Regions from separate parts of the Zoogloea sp. GDB6 genome, predicted to be linked through region 3. Evidence: predicted binding sites of a transcription regulator. Region 3 holds the regulator's gene; each other region holds the start of a gene.
The links. The regulator FNR, encoded in region 3, switches genes on or off when oxygen is low (the NO sensors DNR and NnrR bind a similar motif). The targets are predictions, from matches to a motif close to TTGANCTAGNTCAA.
Positions count from the first base shown of each region.

Region 1: paaN (phenylacetic acid degradation protein PaaN) is a predicted target of FNR. The motif match lies at 6,269-6,282, and genes of this name have one in related genera.
Region 2: AC1PQG_RS06560 (universal stress protein) is a predicted target of FNR. The motif match lies at 5,015-5,028, and genes of this name have one in related genera.

Region 1 is NZ_CM161497.1:2,188,249-2,197,682, forward strand. It holds gene AC1PQG_RS09940 (branched-chain amino acid ABC transporter permease) at 1-719, opposite strand, end outside; gene AC1PQG_RS09945 (IclR family transcriptional regulator) at 947-1,729, opposite strand; gene paaY (phenylacetic acid degradation protein PaaY) at 1,810-2,427, shown strand; gene AC1PQG_RS09955 (antibiotic biosynthesis monooxygenase family protein) at 2,437-2,757, opposite strand; gene paaX (phenylacetic acid degradation operon negative regulatory protein PaaX) at 2,863-3,804, opposite strand; gene AC1PQG_RS09965 (2Fe-2S iron-sulfur cluster-binding protein) at 3,902-4,951, opposite strand; gene AC1PQG_RS09970 (hypothetical protein) at 4,965-5,993, opposite strand; gene paaN (phenylacetic acid degradation protein PaaN) at 6,333-8,000, shown strand; gene paaG (2-(1,2-epoxy-1,2-dihydrophenyl)acetyl-CoA isomerase PaaG) at 8,013-8,810, shown strand; gene paaH (3-hydroxyacyl-CoA dehydrogenase PaaH) at 8,807-9,434, shown strand, end outside.
Region 2 is NZ_CM161497.1:1,421,904-1,431,337, forward strand. It holds gene ccoN (cytochrome-c oxidase, cbb3-type subunit I) at 1-5, shown strand, start outside; gene ccoO (cytochrome-c oxidase, cbb3-type subunit II) at 25-723, shown strand; gene AC1PQG_RS06530 (cbb3-type cytochrome oxidase subunit 3) at 752-943, shown strand; gene ccoP (cytochrome-c oxidase, cbb3-type subunit III) at 936-1,859, shown strand; gene ccoG (cytochrome c oxidase accessory protein CcoG) at 1,962-3,401, shown strand; gene AC1PQG_RS06545 (FixH family protein) at 3,429-3,950, shown strand; gene AC1PQG_RS06550 (DUF3149 domain-containing protein) at 3,964-4,104, shown strand; gene AC1PQG_RS06555 (hypothetical protein) at 4,155-4,397, shown strand; gene AC1PQG_RS06560 (universal stress protein) at 4,510-4,953, opposite strand; gene AC1PQG_RS06565 (PHA/PHB synthase family protein) at 5,135-6,868, shown strand; gene AC1PQG_RS06570 (DNA-deoxyinosine glycosylase) at 6,850-7,380, opposite strand; gene AC1PQG_RS06575 (HD domain-containing phosphohydrolase) at 7,486-8,643, shown strand; gene AC1PQG_RS06580 (MFS transporter) at 8,652-9,434, opposite strand, start outside.
Region 3 is NZ_CM161497.1:1,236,644-1,246,077, forward strand. It holds gene AC1PQG_RS05660 (bifunctional acetate--CoA ligase family protein/GNAT family N-acetyltransferase) at 1-2,515, opposite strand, end outside; tRNA gene AC1PQG_RS05665 (tRNA-Pro) at 2,868-2,944, shown strand; tRNA gene AC1PQG_RS05670 (tRNA-Arg) at 2,972-3,045, shown strand; tRNA gene AC1PQG_RS05675 (tRNA-His) at 3,094-3,169, shown strand; gene AC1PQG_RS05680 (chemotaxis protein) at 3,330-3,953, shown strand; gene AC1PQG_RS05685 (oxygen-binding di-iron domain-containing protein) at 3,961-4,701, shown strand; gene AC1PQG_RS05690 (SirB2 family protein) at 4,774-5,160, shown strand; gene fnr (fumarate/nitrate reduction transcriptional regulator Fnr) at 5,180-5,914, opposite strand; gene hemN (oxygen-independent coproporphyrinogen III oxidase) at 6,033-7,427, shown strand; gene AC1PQG_RS05705 (sulfite exporter TauE/SafE family protein) at 7,540-8,247, shown strand; gene AC1PQG_RS05710 (universal stress protein) at 8,275-8,700, shown strand; gene AC1PQG_RS05715 (heavy metal translocating P-type ATPase) at 8,713-9,434, shown strand, end outside.

The DNA.
Region 1 (9,434 bases), 950 kb from region 3:
GCACCGAGGCCGTTGCCGAGTCCGCCCAGCACCGCCGCGACGAAGCCCTTGAGGCCCAGCATCACGCCTACGTCGTAGGCGGTGAGGGTCAGCGGTGCGATGAGGATGCCGCCGAGGGCGCCCATGCCAGCAGACAGCGCGAAGCTGAGGAACAGCACGCCGTTGGTGTCGATGCCGACCAGTTGCGCCGCCATGCGGTTGCAGGCGGTGGCCAGCATGGCCTTGCCGGCCAGGCTGTAGTTGAAGAAGTACCACAGCGCGCCGACCGCGGCGGCGGTAACGCCCAGCACCCACAGGCTCTGCGGCATCAGGGTGGCGCCGAGCACGTCGATGGGCGTCTCGCCGGAGAAGGCCGGCAGGCTGAAGGTGCCCTTGCCGAAGCCGACCGCCGCCAGCCCGCGGATCACCAGCGAGGCGCCGATGGTGATGATGATCAGGCTCACCGTTTCGGCGCCTTTCACCGGCTCGATGGCCAGCTTCTCGATCAGCACGCCGATGCCGGCAGGCACCAGGATCGCCAGCATCATGGCCGCCGGCAGCGGCAGGCCGGACTGGGCGAAGAACACCGCGAGCATGCCGCCCAGCATGATGAACTCGCCCTGGGCGAAGTTGATGACGTTGCTGGCGTTGTAGATCAGCGTGAAGCCGAGGGCCGCCAGCGCGTAGGTGGCACCGACGGTGATGCCGGAAAAAAGGAACTGCAGGAACTGGGCAAGCATCAGCGGCGGCCTCCCGGTCGAACTGCGAAGTGTCGGACGTGCATCGGGGTCTCCTCCTTGGATGGCGCCAGCGCGGGCGCTGACGGTGTTCTGTATTTTGTAATTTGTTCTGTTTATTAGAAGTGATACAAAAAACAACGTCAACGAAAATTTATGTATCCAATTTTCGAGAAGGCGAGCGAAAGCGCTGCCGGACGAAGCGGCAGGCCTGCTTCAGGGAGAGAGGATCAGAGGGTGGCGCCGAGGCGCTGGGACAGGGCGTGGGCGGCGTCGTGCAGGGCGGCCAGGGTGGGGCTGTGCTCGGTGAGGTCCATCGAGCCTTCGACGGCGACGAGGACGATGGCGAGTGTGATCTCGTTCTTGAAGTTGAAGACCGGTGCTGCGACAGCTTCGACACCGCGCAGGATGTAGTTGCCGGAAATCACCGACAGGCCGCGGGCGCGGACGTCGGCGAGCAGCTGGCGCGCGTCGTCCATACTGGCGATGCCGGCCTGGCTGCGGCCGGCTTCAATCTCCCGCTGGATCAGCGGTTCGACCTGGCGCTCCGGCAGCCACGCGCAGAACACCTGGCCGACTGCGGAGCTGAGCAGGCCGAGCGTGGTACCGGTGACCACATTGACGGTGATCGGCCGACGCGGCCGCTCCCAGCGCACCACCACTGGCCCGTTGTCGCTCCATACCGCGAGGGCGGTGGTCTCGTTGACCGCGTCGCGCAGGTCGGTGATTGCGTTGAGACCCAGGCGTATGCGGTCGATGCGGTCGAGGGCGACGAGCCCGAGGCTCAGCGCGAAGGGGCCGAGGTCGTAGCGGGAAGTCTGCGGGTCCTGTTCGACGAGGCCGCTGCGGATCAGGCTGACCAGGTAGCGGTGGGCCTTGGACGGCGGCATGCCGGCGGCGGCGGCGATGTCCTTCAGCATCATCGAGCGTTTGCCGGTGGTCATGGCCCGGAGGATGCTCATGCCCACCTCCAGGGACTGGACGCCGTGTTTCCCTTCCAGGTCTTCGCTCATCGTTCGCTCGCCGAAATAATTACAAAAATACGAAAATATCGATGAAGATGTAACACAACAACCCAAAAAGGAGAACAGCAGTGAATTCCCTGAAAGTCTACGCCATCGACGGCATCGTGCCGGTGGTCGATCCGAGCGCCTATGTGCATCCTTCCGCAGTGCTGATCGGCGACGTGATCGTCGGCCCCGGCTGCTACGTCGGTCCGTGTGCCAGCCTGCGCGGCGACTTCGGCCGGCTGATCCTGGAGCGCGGCGCCAATCTGCAGGATACCTGCGTGATGCACGGCTTTCCCGGCACCGACACGGTGGTCGAGGAGGACGGCCACATTGGCCACGGCGCGGTGCTGCACGGCTGCCGGGTCGGGCGCAATGCGCTGGTGGGCATGAACGCGGTGATCATGGACAACGCGGTGATCGGCGAAGAAGCTATCGTCGCGGCCTCGGCCTTCGTCAAGGCCGGCATGGAGATTCCGCCGCGGATGCTGGTGGCGGGCATGCCGGCCAAGGTCGTGCGGGCGCTGACGGAAGAGGAGATCCGCTGGAAGGGCGAAGGCACCGCCACCTACCAGGACCTGACCCGCCGTTGCCTGGCCACGCTGGTGGAGACCGCGCCGCTGACGGCCGTAGAGCCGGACCGCCCGCGCATCCACATTCCGGACGTGGTGCCGCTGGTGGCCCTGCGGCAGAAGGAAGGGTGAACGGGCCCGTCAGAAAGGTCCGGGCAATCCGCCGAGGCGGCCGTCTCCATAGGTGCGCAGCACCTGGGAGATGATGACCTGGTAGCCGTCAAGCCAGCGCGCCTGTTTTTCCTTGGCTTCCAGGTGGAGGGGGTGAGTGACCAGGGATTGCAGGGCCTCCAGGCTGTCCCAGTAGTACACATTGGAGACGAGGCCGGTTTGCGGATTTTCCCAGGTGGTTTCGCCGAGGTAGCCCGGAATCGTCCGGGCGGCGCTGGCGATGGCATCGTCGAGACGGTGGAATTCCGCGTCGAAAGGCTTCGCAGCGAAGATGAAGGTGGAGGAGTACATCGTTTGCGGCCCTTCCAATGAAAAAGCCGCGCATTAGACGCGCAGGAGAGTTGCATGACAAGAGCAATGTCCGGCTGGGGGCGAGCTCCGCACCCGAGGGCTGGCTCAGGCCAGCGGGTCGGCCTCGCGGAAGCGTTCGAGCAGGGCGGGCGAGGCTTCCGGCGTGTGGCCGTCGGCCAGCTGGAAATGCCGGTCCAGGTGGCGTTCGGAGGGCGTCAGCAGGCGGCGGTAGATTTCGCGGCACAGCATGCGTGCCTGTTGCCCCGGCCAGCCGGTGGGCAGCAGCACGTCGGGCAGTTCCGGGTCGCGCAGCAGCAGGCGCCGGTAGTCGTGGATCAGCAGCACGCGCAGCAGAAAGGCGCTTTCGTCGTCCACTGCGTCCTGGCCGTCGCGCAACTGGCCGAGCACCGGCTGGTAGCGGGCGACGAAGCCGGCGTACATGTCGGCCAGTTCCTGCAGGTTCCAGGCGCCGTGCACCATTTCGTGATCGCTGGCCGAGCCGCCGAGTTGCGCGTCGGCCGCCACCAGCGGCTTGAGCTTGCCGAGCACATCGCCCAGGCCCTCGGCGATCAGCGCGTCGAAGGCGGTGGGCAGATCCGCGCCGGGGTGCACGAAGCAGTCGCCGCCGAGGGCGCCGAAGCCCTGCCAGAACAGCGCGCGGCGCAGGTGGTCGCGCTCCTTCGGCGTCAGCTCGCCGACCGTCAGGATCAGGCGCCAGCGGCGGTCCCACAGGGGCGCGTTGGAGGCGTAGATGTGGCGCGAGGCTTCTTCGAAGCGCCGCTGGCCGGACGGCGTCAGCAGGTAGTCGGTGCGCCGGCCTGAAGGTTCGGTGCGCAGCCATTCTTCCTTGGCGAGCCGGAACACCGAGGTGCGGATCAGCCGCTCGTTGAGCTCGATGGGTTCGAGCAGGCGGATCAGGCTGCCCAGCCAGATCCGGCCTCCCCGCGGCAGCACCGCATCGCCGAACACGGAGATGATCAGGGAGCCAGCCTGCACGCGGCCCTGCTGGCGGAAGTCTTCGAGGCGTTGCTGGATCGGGGGGAGCACGGGACGGGGTGGCGGATCTTCGGCGAAGCCGGGGAGTGTAGCGACTCCCTCCCGGTCTGGGTAGCGCGGCCCGCCGGGCAAGGCCGGGCCGCGGAGCTCAGAAGGCGAGCAGGGGGGCTAGGTCTACGTCCACCGCCTGTTGTTGCGCGAAGAAACCTTCGCTGTGGATTTGCTCCGGCTTTGCCCCCAGCGCCCGCACGGCGGTGACGCAGCTGTCCACGAAGGCCGGGCTGCCGGCGGCGAAGACGGTGTGCCGCGACAGGTCCGGAAAACGTGCCGGCAGCACCGTGTCGATGCGGCCGTGCAGGTAGCCCCCACGTTCCTCGCGGGTGAGCGTGAAGGCGTAGTCGAAATTGCGGTGCTTGGTGCGCCACCAGGCCATCAGCCCGCGGCCGTACAGGTCGGCTTCGGTGCGCGCTGAGCACAGGAGCGTGACCGGGCGGCGGAAGCCGCGCCGCAGCGCTGCCTCGGTGAGGGCCAGGATCGGTGCCAGCCCGGTGCCGGCGGCGAGGCACAGTACCGGCGTGTCGACGCCGGGATCGCCGATGAAGGTACCGTAGGCGCCGGACAGCTTGACGCTGTCGCCGATGGCCAGCGTGTCGTGGATCCATGCGCTGGTGAGGCCGTCGTCGGCACGGGCGACCTGCAGCACGATCTCCCCGTCCGGGCGCGGAGCGCCGGCGATGGAGTAGGCGCGGGCCGGGATGCCGGCGCGCGGGTTGCCGAGGGTCACGTACTGGCCGGGCCAGTAGCGGATCGGCTGGCCCACCGGGCGCAGGCGCAGCTCGACCACCCGTTCAGCGACCGTGTGCTTGTCGGTAACCACGAACAGCGCGTCTTCCCGCGGCGGGAACAGCTTGGGGCGGGCGTCTTCGCTGCCCCAGTCGATGACCAGCTCGTCGGACAGGGGCTTGGCCATGCACATCAGGCCGTAGCCCTGCCGACGCTCGTCGGCGGAGAGGGCCATGTCCAGGACCATGCCCTGATCGAACTGGCCGGACACGACCTTGACCTTGCACTCGCCGCAGGCGCCGGCGCGGCAGTTGTTGGGCAGCGCGTAGCCGGCCTTCTCGAGGGCCATCAGCACGGTGTCGCCGTAGGCGCAGTCCACCGAGCGACCCGATGCTTGCATGATGATGCGGGACATGGCGGCCTCTCCGTCAGAACACCGGGATGATGTCTTCCATCTCGATGTCGCTGATCTCCTGCCCGGAGATCCCGACTTCAGGAATGGCGGGGAAGGGGATGTCGTAGCGGTCGAGCACGCCCTTCAGGTTGAGCATGGCGCTCTTCCAGTTCTGCAGCTTGGCCTCATAGGTGGGGATGCCGAAGCCGGCGGCGCGGGCCACTTCCTCCGCCTCGCGCTGGTTGGCGATGAAGTCGGCCGGCAGGTCCCAGAACTCCATCGGCGGCTCGAACAGCACGGCGGACAGGAACAGGTAGCCGGCGCGGATCTGCTTGGTGACGATGGCCCGCGTCTCGGGGGCGAGGCCCGGGTAGTCGCGCTCCATCACCGCCATGCAGATCGCCATGTGGCGGCCTTCGTCGCGGCCGATGTTGCGGAAGCCTTCCTTGAACACCGCTTCACGGGAGTTCTCGTACATCTGCTTGAAGATGGTGGCGGCGGCGATCTCGCCCATCAGGAAGGAGCTGAACAGCACGGCGAGGTCGTACTTGGGCACCGCCTGCTTGTAGCCGCTCCAGTAGCGGCCGCCGTTGAAATACAGCCAGTGCACGTTCTTCTGCAGGCGCTTGCCGAGTTCGGTCTTCGGCACATAGGTGAGCGGGTCGGGATGGCCGAGCAGGCGGGTGATCGCCAGCCCGCACATGATCTCGTGGTTCTGCTCGTCGCGGGTCACCGAGAAGAAGCACTTGCGCACCGGGTCTTCCTCATGGACCTCGTAGGTCTTGACCAGCGCCTCGGCAAAAACCGGCGGTGCCGAGGCGTCGAACACCGACAGCAGGCTCCACCAGTAGGCGATGGCCTCGCGCTCCTCCCAGCTGTAGCTGTCCAGATCCAGGGTGTCCCACGGCAGCTTTTCCGGGTCCCAGTTCTCGCGCAGCGAGGCTTCCCACACTTCCTGCAACTTCTTCGTATTGCTGTGCCATGACAGCGGATAGACGTTGGGCTGCGGGGTGGCCGGCGGAAATTCCATCTTGTCGGCGAAACGTTCCTTGTGACTGCTCATCGTGCTCCTCCTGTTTGATTGGTGTTTGCACCCGGCAGCAAGACCATCCGGAGTGCGTGGTCAATAGTGATACATAAAAATGTATTTCGTCAATAAATATGTATCAAATAGATCTCAGGGTGGGCACAGATTGAATCGCTTTGTTGCTGGCGCTGCCGGCTTTGATTGGCGGAGAAATCTATTAAATTAATGTTTTAAAACGAAAATAAACAGAGAAACTAGTTCCGTTAAACGTAACTCAGAATCTTTCTAGCAGAAAAATTCGATACCAAGCATTGACTTGGATCAGTTCGATTTGTAACGTTTAGATCAGGAGAACAAACCCGACGGAGACACAAGATGACGCACCCCCTGTTCGAGAAGCATCGCAGCACGCTCGATGGCGCCCTGGCGGCCATCGCCACCCGGGGCTACTGGTCGGCCTACCCGGAAATGCCCAGTCCCAAGCTGTACGGCGAAACCGCGCCTGAAGACGGCCGCCGCGCATTCGAAGCCCACAAGGGGCAGCACTTCGAGCTGGGGCAGCCCGGCCAGACCGGCTGGCACGGCGGCGAGACTTCGCCCTACGGCGTCGAGCTGGGCACGAGCTACCCGGTGTGCACGCCGGACGCGCTGATCGAAGCCGCACAGACGGCCATGACGGAATGGCAGGCGGTCGGCGCCCAGGGACGGACCGGCATCTGCCTGGAAATCCTCGACCGCCTCAACAAGCAGAGCTTCGAGATCGCCCACGCGGTCATGCAGACCACCGGGCAGGGCTGGATGATGGCCTTCCAGGCCGGTGCGCCCCATGCGCAGGACCGCGGCCTCGAAGCGCTCGCCTACGCCTGGCGCGAACAGAGCTTCGTCCCCGCCGAGGCCCACTGGGAAAAGCCCCAGGGCAAGAACCCGCCGCTGGTGATGAAGAAGCACTTCGAGATCGTCGGGCGCGGCGTGGCGCTGGTGATCGGCTGCGGCACCTTCCCGACCTGGAACACCTATCCGGGCCTCTTCGCCGCGCTGGCCACCGGCAACGGGGTGATCGTCAAGCCGCACAGCAATGCGATCCTGCCGGCCGCCATCACCGTGCGGACGATCCGCGCCGTGCTGGCCGAGAACGGCCTCAATCCCGATCTGGTCAGCCTGTGCGTGACCGACAAGCGCGCCACCACCCAGGCGCTGGCCACCCATCCGGCGATCAAGTCGGTGGATTTCACCGGCAGCAACGTGTTCGGCCAATGGCTCATCGACAACTGCCGCCAGGCCCAGGTGTATGCGGAGCTCGCCGGGGTGAACAACATCGTCATCGACTCGACGGACGCCTACAAGGCGACGCTCGGCAACCTGGCCTTCACGCTGTCCCTGTACTCCGGGCAGATGTGCACCACCTCCCAGGCGATCTTCGTCCCGGCCGGCGGCATCGACACCGACGAAGGCCACAAGAGTTACGACGAGGTGTGTGCCGACCTGGCCCGCGCCGTCGAGCGCTTCCTGTCCAAGCCGGAGGTCGCCCATGCGGTGCTCGGCGCGATCCAGTCCAACGACACCCTCGAGCGCATCGCGCTGGCCGACAGCGGCGAGTTGGGGCAGGTCGTGCTGGCCTCGAAGACGCTGGAGAACCCGGACTTCCCGGCGGCCCGCGTGCGCACGCCGGTGCTGCTGGCCTGCGATGCGGCCGACGAACGGCTCTATATGGAAGAGCGCTTCGGCCCGATCAGCTTCATCGTCAAGACCGCCGATACGGCGGCGGCCATCGCGTTGTCCGAGCGGGTCGTCGCCACCCACGGCGCACTGACGGTCGGCGTCTATTCGACGCGCCAGGACGTGCTCGATGCGATGACCAAGGCCACCTGGCGCAGCAAGGTCGCCCTGTCCATCAACCTGAGCGGCGGCGTGTTCGTCAATCAGTCGGCGGCCTTCTCCGACTACCACGGCACCGGCGGCAACCCGGCGGCCAACGCGGCCTACGCCGACTCGGCTTTCGTCGCCAACCGCTTCCGCGTGGTGCAGCGCCGCTACCACGCCTGAAGGAGCCCCGTCATGGAATACCGGAACATCCTCTATACGGTGGAGGAGGGCGTTGCTCGCCTGACCCTCAACCGCCCGGACAAGCTCAACAGCTTCACCGGCGAGATGCACGCCGAACTGCGGCATGCCCTCGACACGCTGCAGGCCGACAAGGGCGTGCGCGTGCTGGTCCTGACCGGCGCCGGGCGCGCCTTCTGCGCCGGCCAGGATCTGGCCGACCCCGACATGGCGAAGACGCCCGACGGGGCGATGCCCGACATCGGCAACGTCGTCGAGCGCAACTACAAGCCGCTGGTGCTGCGCCTGCAGAACCTGCGCGTGCCGACCATCGCCGCGGTGAATGGCATCGCTGCCGGTGCCGGCGCCAGCGTGGCGCTGGCCTGCGATCTGGTGGTGGCGGCCCGCTCGGCGTCCTTCCTGCAGGCCTTCAGCAAGATCGGCCTGGTGCCCGACACCGGCGGCACCTGGTTCCTGCCCCAGCGGGTCGGCATGGCGCGGGCGATGGGCCTGGCGCTGCTGGCCGAAAAGTTGCCCGCCGACAAGGCGGCCGACTGGGGCCTGATCTGGGCCGCCTACGACGATGCCGAGTTCGCCACCCGTGTGGACGGCCTCGCCACCCAGCTCGCCGCCATGCCCACGAAGGCGCTGGTGCGCACCCGCCAGGCCCTGCACGCGGCGCCCGGCCACACGCTGGAGCAGCAGCTCTCCTTCGAGGGCGGCTTCATGCGCGAACTGGGCTGGAGCGCGGACTACGCCGAAGGCGTCGCCGCCTTCATGGAAAAGCGCGCACCGAAGTTCACGGGGGAATGAGCGTGAGTGCTGCCTTGAATCCCTCTGCCGTCGTCGCTGTGGTCGGTTCCGGTGCGATGGGCGCCGGCATCGCCCAGGTGGCGGCCGCCGCCGGGCATGTCGTCAAGCTGGTGGACAACCGGCCCGGTGCAGCGGCCCAGGCCGTAGCGGCGATCCGCGCCCAGTTCGCGCGGCTCGCCGACAAGGGCCGCATGGATGCCGACGCGGCCCGCACCGCCGGCGAGCGCCTGATTGCCGTGGAAGCCGTGGCTGAACTGGCCGATGCCGCGCTGGTGATCGAGGCCATCGTCGAGGACCTGGGCGCCAAGCAGGGCCTGTTCCGCAGCCTGGAAGACATCGTCGCGGCGGACTGCCTGTTCGGCACCAACACCTCGTCCATCTCGGTGACCGCCATCGGCGCCGCGCTGCAGCGGCCGGAGCGCCTGGCCGGCCTGCATTTCTTCAACCCGGCGCCGCTGATGGCGCTGGTGGAAATCGTCTCCGGCCTGGCCACCGATGCCGCCGTGGCCGAAACCCTGTTCGCCACCGCCGCGGCCTGGGGCAAGACGCCGGTGCACGCCCGCTCGACCCCCGGCTTCATCGTCAATCGGGTCGCCCGGCCGTACTACGCCGAAGCCTTGCGCA
Region 2 (9,434 bases), 190 kb from region 3:
CCTGATCGGGAGGAAAGAATAATCATGGCTCAATCGAATCACGACTTTATCGAACGTAAGGTTGGCTGGCTGATCGTCTTCACACTGATGACCGTCAGTATCGGCGGCCTGGTGGAAATCGTGCCGCTGTTCCATATGAAGTCCACCACCACGCCGGTGGAAGGCCTCAAGCCCTACGATCCCGTTCGCCTCGTCGGCCGCGACATCTACATCCGCGAAGGCTGCTACAACTGCCACTCGCAGATGATCCGTCCGTTCCGTGCCGAAACCGAGCGTTATGGCCATTACTCCGTCGCTGGCGAGTACGTATATGACCACCCCTTCCAGTGGGGCTCCAAGCGTACCGGTCCCGATCTGCACCGCGTTGGTGGCCGTTATTCCGACCAATGGCATCGCATCCACCTGCTGAACCCGCGTGACGTCGTTCCCGAGTCCAACATGCCGGCTTTCCCGTGGCTTGATCGCCCGGCGAAGATTGACGACATCGAGGCCAAGATGACCGCGCTGCGCAAGGTCGGCGTTCCTTACTCCGATGAGGAAATTCAGGGTGCCCGCAAGGCGCTGGAAGGCAAGACCGAACTGGAGGCTGTGATCGCCTACCTGCAGGGTCTTGGCACCGCGCTGAATGCCGGCAAGCCGGCGGCTCCGGCCGTGGCGGCCGCTGCGCCTGCACCGGCTGAGGCTGCTGCCGCTCCGGCCCCCGCGGCTCCGGAAAAACAGTAATCCAATTCGGAGAACGCAGGAGCACATCGTGGATATCAATGACGCACGTACGGTCGTAACCGTCCTGGGCTTTGTATGTTTCATCTGTATCAGCCTGTGGGCGTACAGCGGTCGTGCACGAAAGGGATTCGACGAGGCTGCGCTCCTGCCGTTCGGCGAGGACGACTTGCCGCCCTCCGATTCGGGGCGGCAAACCAAGGAAGGAAATAAAAATGGCTGACTTCGTTAGCGGTTTCTGGAACGCCTGGGTGATGGTGCTGGTGTTCCTGAGCATCGGGTTCTGCGTGTTCGTGCTGATTTCCAACACGACCAAGCGGACCTCGGGCCCGGTCGGCCTGCACGATCACGTGTGGGACGAGACTTTGCAGGAGTACAACAATCCGCTGCCGCGTTGGTGGATGTACATGTTCTGGATCACGATCATCTTCGCGATCACCTACCTGACCCTTTATCCTGGTTTCGGCAACAATCAGGGCAAGCTGGGTTGGTCTTCCGCCGGTCAGTGGGAAGCTGAACAGAAGGCCGCGGCCGAGAAGTATGGCCCGATCTTTGCCAAGTATCGTGGCATGGACCTCAATGCAGTGGCTACCGACAAGGAAGCCAACGCCATGGGCCATCGCATGTTCCTGACCTATTGCGCCCAGTGTCACGGTGCTGATGCCAAGGGGGCCAAGGGTTTCCCGAACCTGACCGACAATGACTGGCTGTACGGCGGCGAGCCGGAAACCATCAAGACCACCATTCTGGAAGGTCGTCAGGGCATGATGCCTCCGTTCGGCCCGGCGCTTGGTGCCGATGGCGTCAAGGATGTAGCTAACTACGTGCGTTCCCTGTCCGGCCTGGCCAATGACTCCCTGCGTGCCCAGCGTGGCAAAGAGATCTTTACCCAGAACTGCGTCGCATGTCATGGTCCGGAAGCCAAGGGCACCCCGGCCGTTGGCGCACCGAACCTGACCGACAAGACCTGGCTGTATGGCTCGTCCGAAGCCACGATCATTGAGACCGTGACCCATGGCCGTACCAACCGCATGCCGGCTTGGAAGGACTTCCTCGGTGAGGACAAGGTGCATCTGCTTGCCGGCTATGTACTGAGCCTCTCCAAGAACGCCGCAGCTCCGGCGGAAGAAAAGAAGTAAGCTTTTTCGGCGAGACGCAACATTGCTCGCTATCAAGAACCCCCCGGGCAGGCCCCGGGGTGTTTTTGGGTTGGAATATAAGAATATTTTGATATTGCGATCATGAGTCAGCCAGACACCCAAGCTGCCAAGAAGACCAGTCCCGCTACTGTGCAGGCCGGTGAAGCCGAGGACACCCTCTACGCCGTCCGCCAGAAGGTTTACCCCCGTGCGGTGACGGGCCGCTTTGCGACCTGGCGGTGGATTCTGGTGTGGGCGACGCAGATCATTTTCTACGGCCTGTGCTGGCTGCCGTGGAATGGCCGGCAAGCGGTGCTGCTGGACGTAGTGCAGCGCAAGTTTTACATCTTTGGCTGGATCTTCTGGCCGCAGGACGTGTTCTTTCTGGCGATCCTGCTGATCATCAGCGCGTATTCGCTGTTCTTCTTCACGGCGGTGGCGGGGCGGCTATGGTGTGGCTATTCGTGCCCGCAGACCGTCTATACCGAGATCTTCATGTGGATCGAGGAGAAGATCGAAGGCAACCGCGCCCAGCGCATGAAGCTGGACCAGGCCCCGCTGAGCGCCCGCAAGCTGGCGATCAAGGGTGCCAAGTTCGGCGCCTGGGGCGCCCTGGCGCTGTGGACGGGTTTCACGCTGGTCGGCTACTTCACGCCGATGCACGAACTGCTGCACGAGGCGGCGACGTTCAGCTTCGGCCCGTGGGAGCTGTTCTGGATTTGCTTCTACGGCGGCTTCACCTACCTGTTTGCCGGCGTGATGCGCGAGCAGGTCTGCAAGTACATGTGCCCGTATGCCCGCTTCCAGGGCGTGATGTTCGACCCGGACACGCTGGTGATCACCTACGACCCCGAGCGGGGCGAGCCGCGCGGCGCGCGGCGCAAGGGCGTCGAGCCGAAGACGGTGGGCAAGGGCGACTGCGTCGACTGCGGCATCTGCGTGCAGGTCTGCCCGACCGGCATCGACATCCGCAACGGCATGCAGTACGAGTGCATCGGCTGCGCGGCGTGTATCGACGCCTGCGACCAGGTGATGGACAAGATGAACTACCCCAAGGGGCTGATCCGCTACACCACCGAGAACGCGATGAAGCGGCACTGGGGCAGGAAGGAGATCGTCGGGCACGTGATGCGCCCGCGGATCCTGATCTACGCCGGGGTGCTGGTGGCGATCTGCACGGCCTTCGTGTGGGGTCTGGCGACGCGCTCGACGCTGCGGGTCGATGTGATCAAGGACCGCTCGACGCTGAGCCGGGAGATCGAAGGGGGCCTGATCGCCAACGTGTACAATCTGCAGGTGATGAACATGACCGAGAAGCCGCGGCGCTATGCCCTGTCGGCGAGCGGGCTGGACGGGGTGAAGCTGAGCCCGGCCGGGCCGATCGAGCTGGATGCGGCGGAACTCAAGTCGGTCACCATCGAAGTGGCGGCGCCGCCCGAGTCGGGCAAGCCCGGCTCCAACACCGTGTATATCGAGGTGAAGGCGCTGGACGATGAAACCGTGGCGGTACGGGAGAAGTCGGTGTTCCTGATACCGCAGTAAAGAAGCTGAGATATGAATCAAAGAGCAATGGCCCCGAATCAGGTTTCCTCCACTCCTTGGTACAAGGAACACTGGACTTGGTTGCTGATGCTGATGCCGGTGACGGCGATCATCGGTGGCAGCATCACAATGTGGCTGGCCGTGACGTCTTTCGACGGTATGGTGGCCGACGATTACTACAAGCAGGGGCTGGCGATCAATCAGACGCTGGCAAGGGCTGGCGCAGCGGCCAATCTGGGCTTGAAGGCCGAAGTCCGGTTCACCGCGGACGGGTTGTCGGTGGCACTCCAGGCCAAGCCAGGGGGGGAGTTGCCGGCTAAGTTGATGGTGACGCTGGCCCACCCGACGCGTGGTGGCCTGGATCAGCAGATCATCATGGAGCGTAGTGATGGTGTGTATCGCGGACGCCTCCAGAATGAACTGGTGAGTGCCCACTGGAAGGTGTTGATAGAAGATGAGTCCCGCAGCTGGAGGCTGTCAGGGGCCGCATTCCTCCCCACAGAGACGGAGATCCGGATCGATTCAGCGGATCTGAAACCTGTTGATTGACATGGAGGAAGTCATGGCCTGGAAGGAATTGTTCGGTAGCGACATTGGTCTGCTGAGCTTGTTCACGATTGGGTTCGTCATTGTGATGGCTGGGTATCTGTACCGTTTTGCCCAGCGGCACATCGCAGAAGACGAACGACATTCTCATTCCTAGCTGACTGACGCGGGCCCTTTGGGGCCCGCATTTATTTGGGGAGCTTGAGCATGCTGAAACTGATCCAGGTTCTATGGCCCTCGTTCTTGGTTGCAGGTGTGGCTGAGATCATCTTCTTCACCGTGGTCAATCCACAGGAGCTGTATCTGCTGGGTGAGCCGGTGCATTTTTCTGCGATCGCAACGTATTCGATCGGTTTCTTCGGCTTCTGGCTCGTTTGCGCCGCGTCCAGCCTCTGTACGCTGTTTTTCCAGCAGACTGCAGCGGAAATCAATAATACTGAGTCCGAGTGATTCGGCGGATTGCCGTATTCTGGAGTCTCGGTACTGGCAAGACAGAAGGGCCTCGCAGTTTCTGCGAGGCCCTTTCTTTTGATACGCGTGGCGACCGCTCGTGGCTTGGAATTCAGCGGTAGACCAGCACGGGAACCTTGCTGTGGGTCAGTACCTTCTGGGTTTCGCTGCCCAGCAGCAGGCCGCTCAGGCCGCGCCGGCCATGGGAGGCCATGAAGATAAGGTCACATCCGTTGCGCTCGGCGGCTTCGATGATAGCTTCATAGGGAACTTCGCTGACGAGGGTGTCGCTGCTCGATTCGACGCCGGCATCCTCTGCGCTGGCGCGGGCGCGGGACAGGATTGCTTCCGCTTCCGCGGCGGCGGCACGACTGAACTGTTCGGGGGTGGTCGGGTCTATCAGGGCGCCTTCGCCGTAGATAGGCATTGGAAAATCCGGCTGGGCATAAAAGAAGGTGAGTCGTGCTCCGGCTTCCTTGGCGAAGCTGATGGCCCTGGCCACGGTGGAGTCGGAGAGTTCGGACCCATCGGTTGGGACCAGAATGTTCTTGAACATGGTGTCGATCCTGTCGGGAACTGGGTGTCCCATTATAAAGCGCAGTCTGTTCGGGGGCGGCTTGACGAATATCAACGGTCCGTTGTCCAGTCAGGCTCACGATTTCAACAGCACAGGAATTTGCCGACCTCGTACATGATGTCGGGAGTCAATTGATTTCGCATGAAAGGAGTTGTGACTCATGCCCCGCCGTGAACCCGCACCACCGCTTGATCTTGCCCGCAAGTCGCTGAGGCGACTGCATGATTCGGTCGAGTCTTCGATTGATCCGCTCGGTATGGCCGCTCCCTTGGTGCATGCGCAGCTTGCGTGGCTCGCCCATCCCCAGGAGCTGACCGAGGCGATGACACGCGTCTCAGGAAGCCTATGGGCCTTGCAATGGCACAGCTGGCGCAAGTTGCTTGGCCTGCCCAGCGAAGATCCGCTCCGACCCCATGAAGACGACAACCGCTTCGCCGATGCTGTCTGGGCTGAATCCCCGACGTGGGATCTGGTGAAGGAGTGGTATCTGGTCATGACCCATCATGTCCAGGACATGTTGTATGAGACCCCGGGGCTGTCGCAGAAGGAGCGCCGCCGGGCTGCGTTCTGGTGGCGGAAATGGCTCAATGCGGTAGCACCGTCGAACTTCTTCTGGATGAATCCGGTGGCGATGCGGCTGGCCGTGGAAACCAAGGGCGAGAGCCTGGCGCGGGGCTTCCGGAACTTTCTCGACGACGTGGAAGCCGGCAACATCCGGATGACTGACCCCAGCGATTTCACCGTCGGCCAGAACCTGGCGACTACGCCGGGCAAGGTGGTGTTCCGCAACCGCTTGCTGGAGGTTCTGCATTACACGCCGACCAAGGCGCAGGTGTACAGGACGCCCATCGTGATCGTCACGCCGTGGATCAACAAGTTCTACATCCTCGACCTGAACCCCAGGAAGAGCATGATCCGCTACCTGCTGGATCAGGGCTTCGATGTGTTTATCACCAGCTGGAAGAATCCGGGGCCGGAGATGCGGGATGTCAGCTTCGATGATTACCTGCTCGAAGGTGTGCAGGCCCTCATCGATACGGCGCGTGGGGTGACCGGTGCGCCAAAGGTACATGCGGTTGGTTACTGCATCGGCGGTACGGCATTGAGTACCTACATGGCCTGGGCCAACCGCCATTTCGCGCCGGAGGATGTGCCGGTGTCCCACTGGACGCTGCTCACCACATTGGTCGATTTCCACAAGCCGGGCGATATCGAAGTCTTCATCGACGAAGGAAGCATCCGCTTCATCACCCAGAACATGGAGCGCAAGGGCTACCTGGACGGTGCCGAGATGGCTTCGGCATTCCGCCTGCTGCGCTCGAACAGCCTGATCTGGCACTACGTCGTGCATGGCTGGCTGTATGGTGAAACGCCGCCGCCCTTCGATGTCCTGTACTGGAACATGGACACCACGCGCATGCCCTTCACGATGCATGCCTGGTATCTACGGGAGCTCTACCTGCACAACCGCCTGATCGACAAGGATAGCCTCACCGTTGCAGGGGAGCCCATCGATCTGGGGGCGATCACCCAGCCGGTTTATGCGGTGTCGGCGGAGGATGACCACATCGCGCCATGGAAGCAGACTTTCCGCGCCATGAACTACGTGGGCGGCGTGAAGCGCTTTGTCCTGTCGAGTTCCGGCCACATCCTTGGCATCGTCAATCCGCCCGTCAAGCCGCCCAAGCGCAAGTTCTGGGTTGGGCAAGCCCGGCGTACCGATACGGCAGAAGGTTGGTATGAACAGGCCGAGGAGAGCAGCGGTAGTTGGTGGGAAGACTGGATGGCTTGGCTGAAGCCCCAGTGTGGCGAGTTGGTCGATGCGCGGCCAGTGGAGACCAAGGCCTATCCGGCACTTGCCGATGCCCCCGGGACTTACGTGCTGGAGCATTGAGTCGGCGGTTCAGAAGCAGCAAGCACGCTTCGCCAGGCCTCCAGACGCCTGGCGAAGCTGAATGCGGCGTTGGCCGGACTGGTCGACGGCAGGCGTTCGTAGGCCAACCGGCGAGCCGTCAGCGATTTCAATACGTGGCGTCGAAAGCTCGTCTCCGCCATGGCGCCATTGAAGAAGACCCGCGTGATATGCGGATGCGCCGCCAGAAAGCCCGGGAAGTCGTTGGGGACGATGGTTCCGACGTCGATACGCGTGTCGAGACTGCCTTCCCGTTCACAGCACTGCAGTACATCCCACAGCGCAATGCCCGCAGATTCCAGGCAGCGCAGTCGCTCGGCGTAGGGCAGGGCGGGATGGGCCCCTACCAGTTCGCCCAGGATGGGCCAGAATAGATTACGAGGGTGTGCATAGTATTGCCCGGCGCGAAGGGACGCTTCGCCGGGCATGCTGCCGAGGATCAAGGTATGGGCCACAGCGGTGGCAATGGGTGGAAAACTGTAAATCAGGGCCATGATGGTTCAGGCGGTGCTTGCAGCGGTGGGCGACAGATGCTGGAATAATCCCCTGTATCCGTGGGGAAGAAGACAGGTCGTCCGAAAATGGTTCCGGAGTTTGCAATGAAACAGCGTGCCCACGTGCTGGTGGTGGATGATCAGGCCGACAATCTATTGATTCTCGAGGACGTGCTGTCGGCGCATTATGACGTCCATCCCGCCACGAGTGGCGGTGAAGCGCTCGGTTATCTGGAGGCCGGTGGGCGAGCCGATCTGATCCTGCTTGATGTGATGATGCCCGGGCTGGATGGTTTCGAGGTCTGCCGTCGCCTCAAGTCGTCGGAGTCGACACGCGGCATCCCGGTGATGTTTCTGACCGGTCTGGACCGCCCGGAAGACGAGGAGCAGGGCTTCTCCCTCGGTGCGGAAGACTTCATTCACAAGCCGATTTCCCCGCCGGTGGTGTTGGCCCGGGTGCGTACCCACCTGGCGCTGTCGCGGGCCACCAAGGCGCTGCAGCGCCGCAACGCAGATCTCGAACTGTTGGTCGCCGAGCGCACGGCCGAAATCAGCGAGCAAAGCCGCCGCCTCGTCTCCAGCAAACAGGAAGTGATCGCAGCTCAAGCGGCCACCATCACCGCTTTCTGCGCCCTTGCCGAAGCCCGCGACAATGAGACCGGCAACCATATCCGCCGTACCCAGCACTATGTCCGCATCCTCGCCGAGCAATTGCAGGACCATCCCCGTTTCGGGGATTATCTGGATGAGGATGTAATCCAGTTGTTGTTCAAATCCGCGCCGCTGCACGATGTGGGTAAGGTGGCGACGCCGGATGCCATCCTGCTGAAGCGAGGCAAGCTGACACCCGATGAATGGGTGATCATGAAGCAGCACTGCGAATACGGGCGCAACGCGATCCTGCAGGCCGAGCGGGCGTTGGGGGGCACGGCGGATGCGTCCTTCCTGCGCTACGCGGCCGAGATTGCCTACGGGCATCACGAACGTTGGGATGGTACTGGCTATCCGCAAGGGCTGACCGGCGACGCGATCCCGGTATCGGCGCGCTTGATGGCCGTTGCTGACGTATATGATGCGTTGATCTCCCGGCGGGTCTATAAGCCGCCGTTCCCCCACGAGAAGGCGATCGAAATGATGGCGCTGGAGCGCGGTAAGCATTTCGATCCCGATATCGTCGATGTCCTCCTCCGCGTTTCCGGAGATTTCGCCGCCATTGCCCGGAACTTCAGCGATGAACCGGAGGAGGACGTGGCGGCAACCTGAGTGCGCCGCTAGCGCCGTTCCACGCTCAGTGCGGTGAACACGGCCAGTGCCTGCAGGATCGCGACGCCGAGCAATACCGTTGCAAACTGGCTTTTGTTCATGAAGCCGCCGAATACCAGTGGAGCCAGGGCCAGGCCTGTGTCCAGCCCCGAATAGACGAAGCCGTATACCCGTCCGAAGGCAGCCTGGCCGAAGCGGGCCGTCGCCGCGCTACGCACCAGCAGATCCCGCGAAGGCCCCGCCAGGCCTGTCAGAAAGCCGATCGCCGCCATCAAGGGCAAGACCGTGGCGGCGCCCGGCCAGCCGCTGGCCAGCAGGAGCGCAGCCAGGGCTGCAGTGCAGAGTGCGCCGGTGATGATCCGTCCTTGCCGTGCGTGGCGGGTCAGGAAGCCGCCTACCAGAACGCCCGCTGCGCCAGCCAGCAGATACGCCGACAAGGTTCCCGCGGCCTGGCTGATTGGCATCCCATACATGCCCTGCATCAGTGGCGTACCAAAGTTCTGGATTGCGCCGAAGGCTGTGGTGAGCAGCAGGAAGAAGGTGAAGCACAGCCACACGGGGCCGACCTTCAGAATCTCCAGCGTGGTCACCTTGCGATTGGTCGTGCTTGTCGCGTGGGGTGGGACCGCAAAATGATGCCGTCCGAGCAGAAGTAGTGCGAGTGCGGGAATCGCCAGCAGGCCGGCACCCATACCTGCCGTGCGCCAGCCGGCCACCGACGCGATGCCGGTCAGGAAGACCGGCGCCAGCGCCCAGCCCAGGTTGCCTGAAAGGCCGTGCATCGAAAACGC
Region 3 (9,434 bases):
GGCGCCGGGCGAGGCCGCGGTGCTGCCAGTCCTCGGCGACGACGATCGCAAATTCACAGGTTTCGCCATCCGGATTGACCGCGTACCGGGTCACGCCGATTTCCACTTCGACGCCGTCTTCCTCGATGGTGGCGACGAAGGCCATTTCCCGGTCGTAGTCGATCTGCGTGAGGCGGGCGACCATCGCCGGCGGCATCTCGCGCAGGGTGTTCATGAAGCGCAGGTACTTGGTCTCCGGTGACAGCTTGCGCACGAACTCGATTTCCAGATCCGCATCTTCGGGCTTGATCGGCCGCACGGTGATCTCGCCCTCCGGCATCGAGATCTTGGTGATCAGGTGCGACGGATAGGGGTGGATCGCCATGTGGTCGTAGCGGTCGGCGGTGGGGGCGATGTTGTCCACCACGATGCGCGCGTCGACGGCGACGGCGCCGTGCTCGTCCACGATCAGCGGGTTGATGTCCATCACGCGGATCCACGGCAGTTCGCAGACCATTTCGGAGATGCGCAGCAGCACGAACTCCAGCGACTCCATATTGATCGGCGGCATGTTGCGGTATTCGCCAAGCAGCGTGGAGACGCGGGTGGACTTGATCAGATCCTTGACCAGGTAATTGTTGAGTGGCGGCAGGGCTACCGCGCGGTCGGCCTGGATCTCGACGTGGGCGCCGCCTTCGCCGAAGGTGATCACCGGCCCGAAGATCGGGTCGCGGAAGGCGCCGACCATCAGCTCGCGGCCGTAGGGCTTGATGACCATCGGTTCGATGGCAACCCCGTTGATGATGGCGTCGGGGCGCTTGCGCTTCACTTCCTCAAGGATCTCCTGGTAGGCGGAGCGCACGGCGGCGAGGCCGCTGAGGTTGAGGCGCACGCCGCCGGTGTCGGCCTTGTGGGTGATCGACGGGGAGTCGATCTTCATGGCGACCGGCAGGCCCAGTTCTTCGGCCAGCACCATTGCCTCGGTGGCGGAGCGGGCGACGACAGTCTGCGCGATAGGGATCCGGAAGGCAGCCAGCAGGGCCTTGGACTCCATCTCGTTGAGGTTCTTGCGGCGTTCGGACAGGGCCGTTTCGATGACCAGGCGGGCGCTTTCCACCGACGGCGGGTTGAGGTCGGAGGACAGGGAGCTCGGCGTCTGAACCAGCAGTTTCTGGTTGCGGTAGTAGGCCGAGATGTGGCCGAACAGCTCGACCGCCGGTTCCGGCGTTCGGAAGGTGGGAATGCCGGCTGTCTCGAACAGCTTGCGCCCCTCACGGACTTGCTCCTCGCCCATCCAGCAGGTGAACACCGGTTTGTCGGCAGCCCGTTCGATCTCGATGACCTTTTGCGCGACTTCGGTGGGGCGGGCCATGGCCTGGGGGGTCAGGATGGTCAGCACGCCTTCCACGTTCTCGTCGGCCAGCACGATGTCGAGAGTCTTGCTGTAACGCTCCGGGTCGGCGTCACCGATGATGTCCACCGGATTGCAGTGGGACCAGTTGGCCGGCAGGATTTCGTTGAGCTTGGCAATCGTGCCATCGGACAGCGTGGCCAGCGGGATGCGCAGGTCGGCGGCGCGGTCGGCGGCCATCACGCCGGGGCCACCGCCGTTGGTGATCACGGCCAGGCGGTTGCCGCGCGGGCGGAAGTGGGAGAACAGCGCGTTGGCGGCGGCGAACAACTGGCCCATGTTGTACAGGCGGATCACGCCGGCGCGGCGCAGGGCGGCGTCGAACACCGCGTCCTCGCCGACCGTGGCGCCGGAGTGCAGCAGCGCGGCGTGGGAGCCGGCCGGGTGGCGACCGACCTTGATCAGCAGCACCGGCTTGACGCGGGCAGCGGCGCGCAGCGCACTGACGAAGCGGCGCGCGTCCTTGATGCCTTCTACATATAGGAAGATGCTCTCGGTGCGGGCGTCCGAAACCATGAATTCGAGGACCTCACCGAAGTCGATGTTGACCGAGGTGCCGAGGGATACGACGGACGAGAAGCCGACGTTGTTGGGCCGCGCCCAGTCGAGAATCGCTGAACAGAGTGCGCCGGACTGGGAGATCAGGCCGATCGACCCCTTGATGGCGCCGCCGTGGGCGAAGCTGGCGTTGAGGCCGAGTTCGGGGCGCAGCACGCCCAGACAGTTGGGGCCGAGCAGGCGGATGCGGTGGCGGCGGGCGTTTTCGACCGTGTTCTTCTCGAGCATGCGGCCACGCGGCCCGGCGTCGGAGAAGCCTGACGGCAGCACCACCACGGATTTGCAGCCGGCGCGCCCACAGGCGTCGACGATGGCCGGCACGCGGTCGGCCTTGGTGGTGATGACGGCCAGGTCGAGGCGCTGGGGGATGTCCTCGACGCTCTTGTAACAGGGGACGCCCAGCACTTGGTCGTACTTGGGATTGACGGTGAACAGCTTGCCCTTGAAGCCGGCCTCCAGCATGTTGCGGACGAGGATGTTGCCGAGGGACAGCTCTCTTTCGCTGGCGCCGATGATGGCCACGGAGCGGGGCTCGAAGAGGGGCGTGAGGTAGTGCTGTTCGTTCATGATGGGTACTCGGGTGAGTGCGAATCGTGCGGCTATTGGGTTGCCGTTGCCACGGGGCTTCGGGGCGTCTGGGGCCGGGCCGGATTTTACCCTGCGAGGGGGATCCTGGTATTGGTAATCCTACTGATTTATTGCGTTGCACAACGAAAGCTGTGATCTAGGTCAATTTGTGTGAATTCAATTTGTTGCGCGCATGCAACGCTTACCCGGAAGGCATGCGTTCGGGTGGGCGCGCGAGGAGGTGATGCATCGTGACCTGAAGCGTCCCGCAGGCACGAATTTCGTCGAACATGAAAATTCGTGCCAATTTTATTTGACGAGCTTTCGATTGGTGTGTAATATTCGCGGCTCTCGGGGTGTAGCGCAGTCCGGTAGCGCGCTTGCTTTGGGAGCAAGATGTCGGGAGTTCGAATCTCTCCACCCCGACCAAAGCTTGACCCGGGTGCCCACGGCGAACTGCCCGTAGCTCAACTGGATAGAGCACCGGCCTTCTAAGCCGGGGGTTACAGGTTCGATTCCTGTCGGGCAGGCTCTTTAAAAGGTTCTAGATCGGCGATTTCGATCGGCGGTCATCAGTGGCGGCATTAGCTCAGTTGGTAGAGCACTGGATTGTGATTCCAGGTGTCACCGGTTCGAAACCGGTATGTCGCCCCAAGTACAAGAAAACCCGCTGATTCGTCAGCGGGTTTTCTCGTTTACGGCACCGGCGGCGTGACGTTGGGGTGGTGCCGTCTTTTCCGCATCGAATGGCTCAAGCCGATTGCATCTTCGCCGTTAATCAGCCACCACTGTTTGCCTGCTCCAGAGAGTCCACATGAATGCGCCAGAACCGAATTTTCACGGGATTGCTCCGCGGACCGGCGAGCTTGCCCGTATCGTCCGGGTCAATGAGGAGATCAAGGCCATCGTGGCGACGGCCTTTCGCATCAATCTGATGGCCCTCAATGCGATCTTTCTCGCCAAGCGGGCGGGTAATGCGGCGCTCGGATTCGGTGTGCTGTCCAACGAGTTGCGGCGCTTCGCCCAGGATTTGACCCGCCACATGGCATCCCTGAGGGAAATGACTTCCGGCTCGGTCGGGAGTGTCACCGGTGTCGTGCAGCAGCAGCGCATTGCAGCGATTCTGGCGGAGGCCTTGAGGCTCAGCGGTGAGGGCGTGCCGGGTGCGCGGGAGGCTCGCAGGCGTGGCGCCACGCGGCTTGCTGAACAGCAGGTGCGCCTGCGTTCCCTCGATCTGCGTTTGCGCGCGGCGGTCGAGGAAACCCAGCAATTGGTCGAACTGGGCGGTGTGCTGGCTCGTTCGGCGAAGATCGAGGCGGCCTATGGCGGCAGCTTCAGTGCGGCATTGATGCAGGTCTCGACGGATTTTGCCGAGGTGATCGCGCAGATCAAGCGATCCCTCGAAGTTCTCGGCAAGGAACGCCTCGTAAAGGATTAGGAAACCCATGAAACAGGCCCATTGCATCTACCAAGACGAGGAACATCGCTGGCTGGCGATCGCGCGGGATACCACCAAGCCTGGTTACATCATCGATACTAATGAATATGTGGTCGTTCACGGGGAGGAGGCCCTGCTGTGCGATCCGGGTGGGATCGAGATCTTTCCGTCGGTATTCTCCGCGTTGTCGGCGGAGTGCGATCCGACACGCCTGGCGGGTATCTTCGCGTCCCATCAGGATCCGGACATCATTTCCTCGCTGGCCTTGTGGCTGGAGTTCAAGCCCGACCTGAAGTGCTATACGAGTTGGTTGTGGCAGAGTTTTCTGCCCCATTTCGGCGGGCAGGATTCGACCTTCGTGCCGATCCCCGATTCGGGCATGACGATCCGTCTCGATGGTCTTGAGCTGCAGGCGATTCCGGCCCATTACCTGCACTCGTCGGGCAATTTCCATCTGTACGATCCAAAGGCCAAGATCCTGTTCTCGGGCGATGTCGGTGCAGCTCTGTTGCCGGCGGATCATAACGAGCTGTATGTGCAGGACTTCTCCCGCCACATCCGCCATGCGGAAGGTTTTCACAAGCGCTGGATGGGCTCGGACCGGGCCAAGCGCGACTGGTGCGAGCGCGTCTCCCGCCTGGAGATCGACATGCTGGTGCCGCAGCATGGGGCCATTTACCAGGGGGCGGACGTGCAGCGATTCATTAACTGGTTCGCTGCACTGGAAGTGGGCGTGCTGCGCAGCTAAAGTGTCGCGGCCCCGTTCTTGCGGGGCCCGCCGGCAGCCCGGAGCTTTGCCGCGGAACGATGGAGGCGCGGCATGTATCTGGCTCTCAAGCATTTCCACATCACCTGCGTGGTGCTCAGCGGTTGCGGCTTCGCATTGCGGGGCTGGTGGTCGTTCAGCGGCTCGCCGCTATTGCGGGCGCGTCTGACCCGGGTGCTGCCCCATGTCGTCGATTCCTGCCTGCTGGGTAGTGCGCTCGGCCTGGCCTGGATGTCTGCCCAATACCCCTTTGTGCATGCCTGGTTGACGGCCAAGGTGCTGGGCTTGCTCGTCTATATCGGGCTGGGGAGTGTTGCGCTGAAGGCGGCGCGACCGCGTGCGCAACGCGCCGCGGCCTACGTGGGCGCGCTGGCGACGCTGTCGTGGATCGTGTCGGTGGCGGTCAGCAAGGATCCGCTCGGCTGGCTGGCCTGGCTGTGAGGCCGGGTGCCGGCGGTGCTCAGGCGGCGTGGTGGTTGAGCAGGCGCTTCAGGCCCGGCGTGTCGAGAATGCGGATGTGCTTCTGCTGGACGGCGACCAGGCCTTCTTCCTGGAAGCGGGAGAAGGCGCGGGATACCGTCTCGAGCTTGAGGCCCAGGTAGGAGCCGATCTCGTCGCGGGTCATGCGCAGGTGGAATTCCGACGGCGAGAAGCCCCGTGCAGTGAAGCGCTGGGACATGTTCAGCAGAAAGGCCGCCAGCCGCTCTTCTGCGCGCATCGAGCCGAGCAGCATCATCACGCCGTGGTCGCGGACGATCTCGCGGCTCATGATCTTGTGGAACTGGTGCTGCAGGCTCTCTACTTCCCGTGACAGCTCTTCGAGCCGGTTGAAGGGGATTACGCAGACTTCGCTGTCTTCCAATGCGATGGCGTTGCAGGAATGGTGCTCGGTGCTGATGCCGTCTAGGCCCAAGACTTCGCCGGTCATCTGGAAGCCGGTCACCTGGTCGCGGCCGTCCTCAAGGATCACGTCGGTCTTGAACGAGCCGGCGCGGATTGCGTAGATCGCCTCGAAGTTGTCGCCGGAGCGGTAGAGGTGCTGCTGCCGCTTGATCTTGCGGCGGCTGCCGACGAGCTCGTCGAGCTGGTCGATCTCATTGGGGTCGAGGCCGAAGGGAAGACACAATTCCCGCAGGTTGCACTGGGAACACGCGACCTTGATGTCCACGACCGTCACCGGAATCACCGATTTCATCTGCACGCGCAATCACCTGAACTGGATGGTTTTACCAACGTTTGGAGCCCTTTGATCCACGTCAATACTGTTTTGGATCGATTCTGCGATTGTTCAGCGCAACCAACAGAAGTGCACCATGAACACGACACAAAAAGACCTGATATTCGATCCCGAGCTCATTCGCAAGTTTGATGTGAATGGCCCGAGGTATACGTCGTACCCGACCGCTGACCGCTTCGTCGAGGCGTTCAACTCCGATGCCCTGGAGCACTGGCTCGGGAGGCGCACTGTCGGCGGAATCGGCAAACCGCTCTCATTATACTTCCACATCCCCTTCTGCAATACGATCTGCTACTACTGCGCGTGCAACAAGATCATCACCAAGGATCACGGTCGCTCCGCCAAGTATCTGGATTATCTCGAAAAGGAAGTGGACATGCAGGCGGCCAAGCTCGACGGGCCGCGGGAAGTGCTGCAATTGCACCTGGGCGGCGGCACGCCGACCTTCCTGTCCCACGACGAACTGCGCCGCCTGATGGGCATGGTCCGCAAGCACTTCACGCTGGTGCCGGACGGTGAGTATTCCATCGAGGTGGACCCGCGCAAGGTGGACGAAGCCACCGTTGCGTTGCTGGCCGAGCTCGGCTTCAACCGCATGAGCGTCGGCATTCAGGATTTCAATCCGGACGTGCAGAAGGCGGTCAACCGCGTCCAGAGCGAGGAAGAAACCAAGCTGGTGATCGACGCGGCGCGGGCCCATGGCTTCAAGTCGGTCAGCGTGGACCTGATCTACGGCCTGCCCAAGCAGAACGTGATCAGCTTCAACCGCACCCTCGAGCAGATTCTGGCGCTGTCGCCGGATCGCCTGTCGATCTACAACTACGCGCACCTGCCGAGCTTGTTCAAGCCCCAGCGCCGCATCATCGACGCGCAGCTGCCGTCCGGCGAGACCAAGCTGCAGATCCTGCAGCTGGCGATCCGCCGCCTGACCGAGGCGGGCTACGTGTATATCGGCATGGACCACTTCGCCAAGCCGGACGACGAGCTGACCACGGCTCAGCGCCAGGGGCGCCTGCACCGCAACTTCCAGGGTTACTCCACCTACGCGGAGTGCGATCTGCTGGCCTTCGGCGTGTCGGCGATCGGCAAGGTCGGCCCGACCTACGCGCAGAACGTGAAGACCCTCGACGAGTACTACGACATCATCGACACTGGCCGCCTGCCGGTGCTGCGCGGCATCGAGCTGACGCCGGACGACCTGCTGCGGCGGGCGATCATCCAGGCGCTGATGTGCCACTTCGAGCTGTCCATAGAGTCCATCGAGATTGCTCACTTGATCGACTTCAACAAGTATTTCGCCGCAGAACTCGCCGACTTGCGCGAGATGGAGAAGGGCGGCTTGCTGAAGATCGACAAGCAGTGGATCACCGTGCTGCCGGCCGGCCGCATGCTGGTGCGGGCGATTGCGATGGTCTTTGACAAGTACCTGCGCGCCGACCGGGAGCGCACCCGTTACTCGAAGGTGATCTGAACTTCCGGCCGGCTGGCCGCTCCGAGGTGGGCGGGCTAGAATGCCGGGCCAAGTGTTGGAACGCGCCCCGTGTTGCCCACGGGGCGTTTTTGTTTGTCCAGGTTGAATCTCCATGCCCGAAACCGGCTATTTCGCAGTCTTCCTCATCGGCTTGCTCGGCGGCACCCACTGTGTCGGCATGTGCGGCGGCATCGTCAGCGCGCTGACCGTGCAGTTGCCCGGCCAGCGGCGCAGTGACTGGCCCCTGCACCTGGCCTACAACGTCGGGCGGATCAGCAGCTATACGCTGGCCGGTGCGGCGATGGGGGCGATCGGTACGGTCGGGCTGCTGTTCAACAACATCCTGCCGATCCAGCTGGTTCTGTACGTGGCCGCCAACCTGATGCTGGTGGCGCTTGGGCTCTACCTGACCGGTTTCACGCGGGCCTTGTCTGGTGTCGAGCAACTCGGCCACAAGCTGTGGGCGCGCATCCAGCCGCTGACCCGGCGCTTCCTGCCGGCGCGCAGCGTGAGCCAGGCCCTTCCCCTTGGCCTGCTGTGGGGTTTTTTGCCCTGTGGCCTGGTCTATAGCGTGCTGGCGACGGCGCTGGTGACCGGCTCGGCGGAGCGCGGTGCGGGGTTGATGCTGGCTTTCGGCCTTGGCACGCTGCCCAACCTGTTGCTCGCTGGCATGCTGCTCAAGCGGCTGCGCGATGTGGTGCGGAACCGGGCGGTGCGCACGGGGTCTGGATTGGTGGTGCTGGCCTTCGGCGTGTATGGGCTGGTGACGACGCCTACCCTCGGCAGCAATCTGTGGAATGGCGTGGTCTGCCATTTCTGAGTCTTTTTCTGGAAGGCGGAGCGAATCATGAAAATCCTGCTGGCCGTAGATGATTCTCCGGTTGCCCAGCGCGTCGTCGATCAGGTGATCGCGCTGGCGGACCAACTGAAGAGCGTGCCGGATGTGCATGTGCTGTACGTGCATCCGCCGATTCCCATCGAATTTGCGACCCGCCATGTGGCCCGCGAAGCCCTGGATGCCTATTACCGCGACGAAGGCGAGGGCGTGCTCAAGGCGCCGATGGCCCGCCTGAAGGCGGCGGGGTTGCCGGTGACGCCGCATATCCTCGTGGGTCAGCCGGCAGATGTGGTGCTCCATCAGGCGACCGTGCTGGAGTGCGCTTACCTGTGCCTCGGTCGGCACGGCCGAGGCGTGGTGGCGGATCTGTTCGTCGGCTCGGTGGCGACGCGGGTGCTGCAGCGGGCCACGCTGCCCGTGCTGCTGGTGGGCTGAGGGAGGCAGGCCATGGGGAACGAGTCCGGTATGCGTTATGACCTGCCGGTCTCCGGAATGAGCTGCGCGGCCTGCGCGACGCGGCTCGAAAAGGTACTCAACCGATTGCCCGGTATCAGCGCCGAGGTCAATTTCGGCACTGGCAAGGCGCGGTTGGCCGCCGGGCCCGATGGAGCCGGTGCTCCGGACATTTTGGCGGCGATCCGCAAGGCCGGTTTCGATGTGGCGCCGCAGACGCTGCAGTTGAGCCTGTCCGGCATGAGCTGTGCCGCCTGCGCGGCGCGTATCGAGAAGGTCGTCAATCGCCTGCCCGGCGTGGAGGGCAGCGTCAATTTCGCCGCAGAAACCGCGCGCGTCCGCTATGTGCCGGGGCTCTCCGAGCCGGCAGCCATCATCGCGGCGATCCACAAGGCCGGCTTCACTGCGACCCCCGTTATCGCCCGCGACCGCGAGGCCGACAAGCAGCGCAAGGAGGCCGAGTTCCGCGCCGAGCTGCGGCTGTTCTGGATCTCGGCACTGCTTAGCGCGCCTTTCCTGGTCCAGATGATCGGCATGCTTTCCGGTGGGCTGGACGCCTCGGCCCACCACGCGGAGTGGCTGCCACGCTGGCTGCAGGGCTTGCTGGCGACGCCGGTGCAGTTCTGGATCGGGCGACGTTTCTACAAGGGCGCGTGGTCATCCCTGCGCGGCGGCGGCGCCAACATGGACGTGCTGGTGGCGCTGGGTACCAGCGT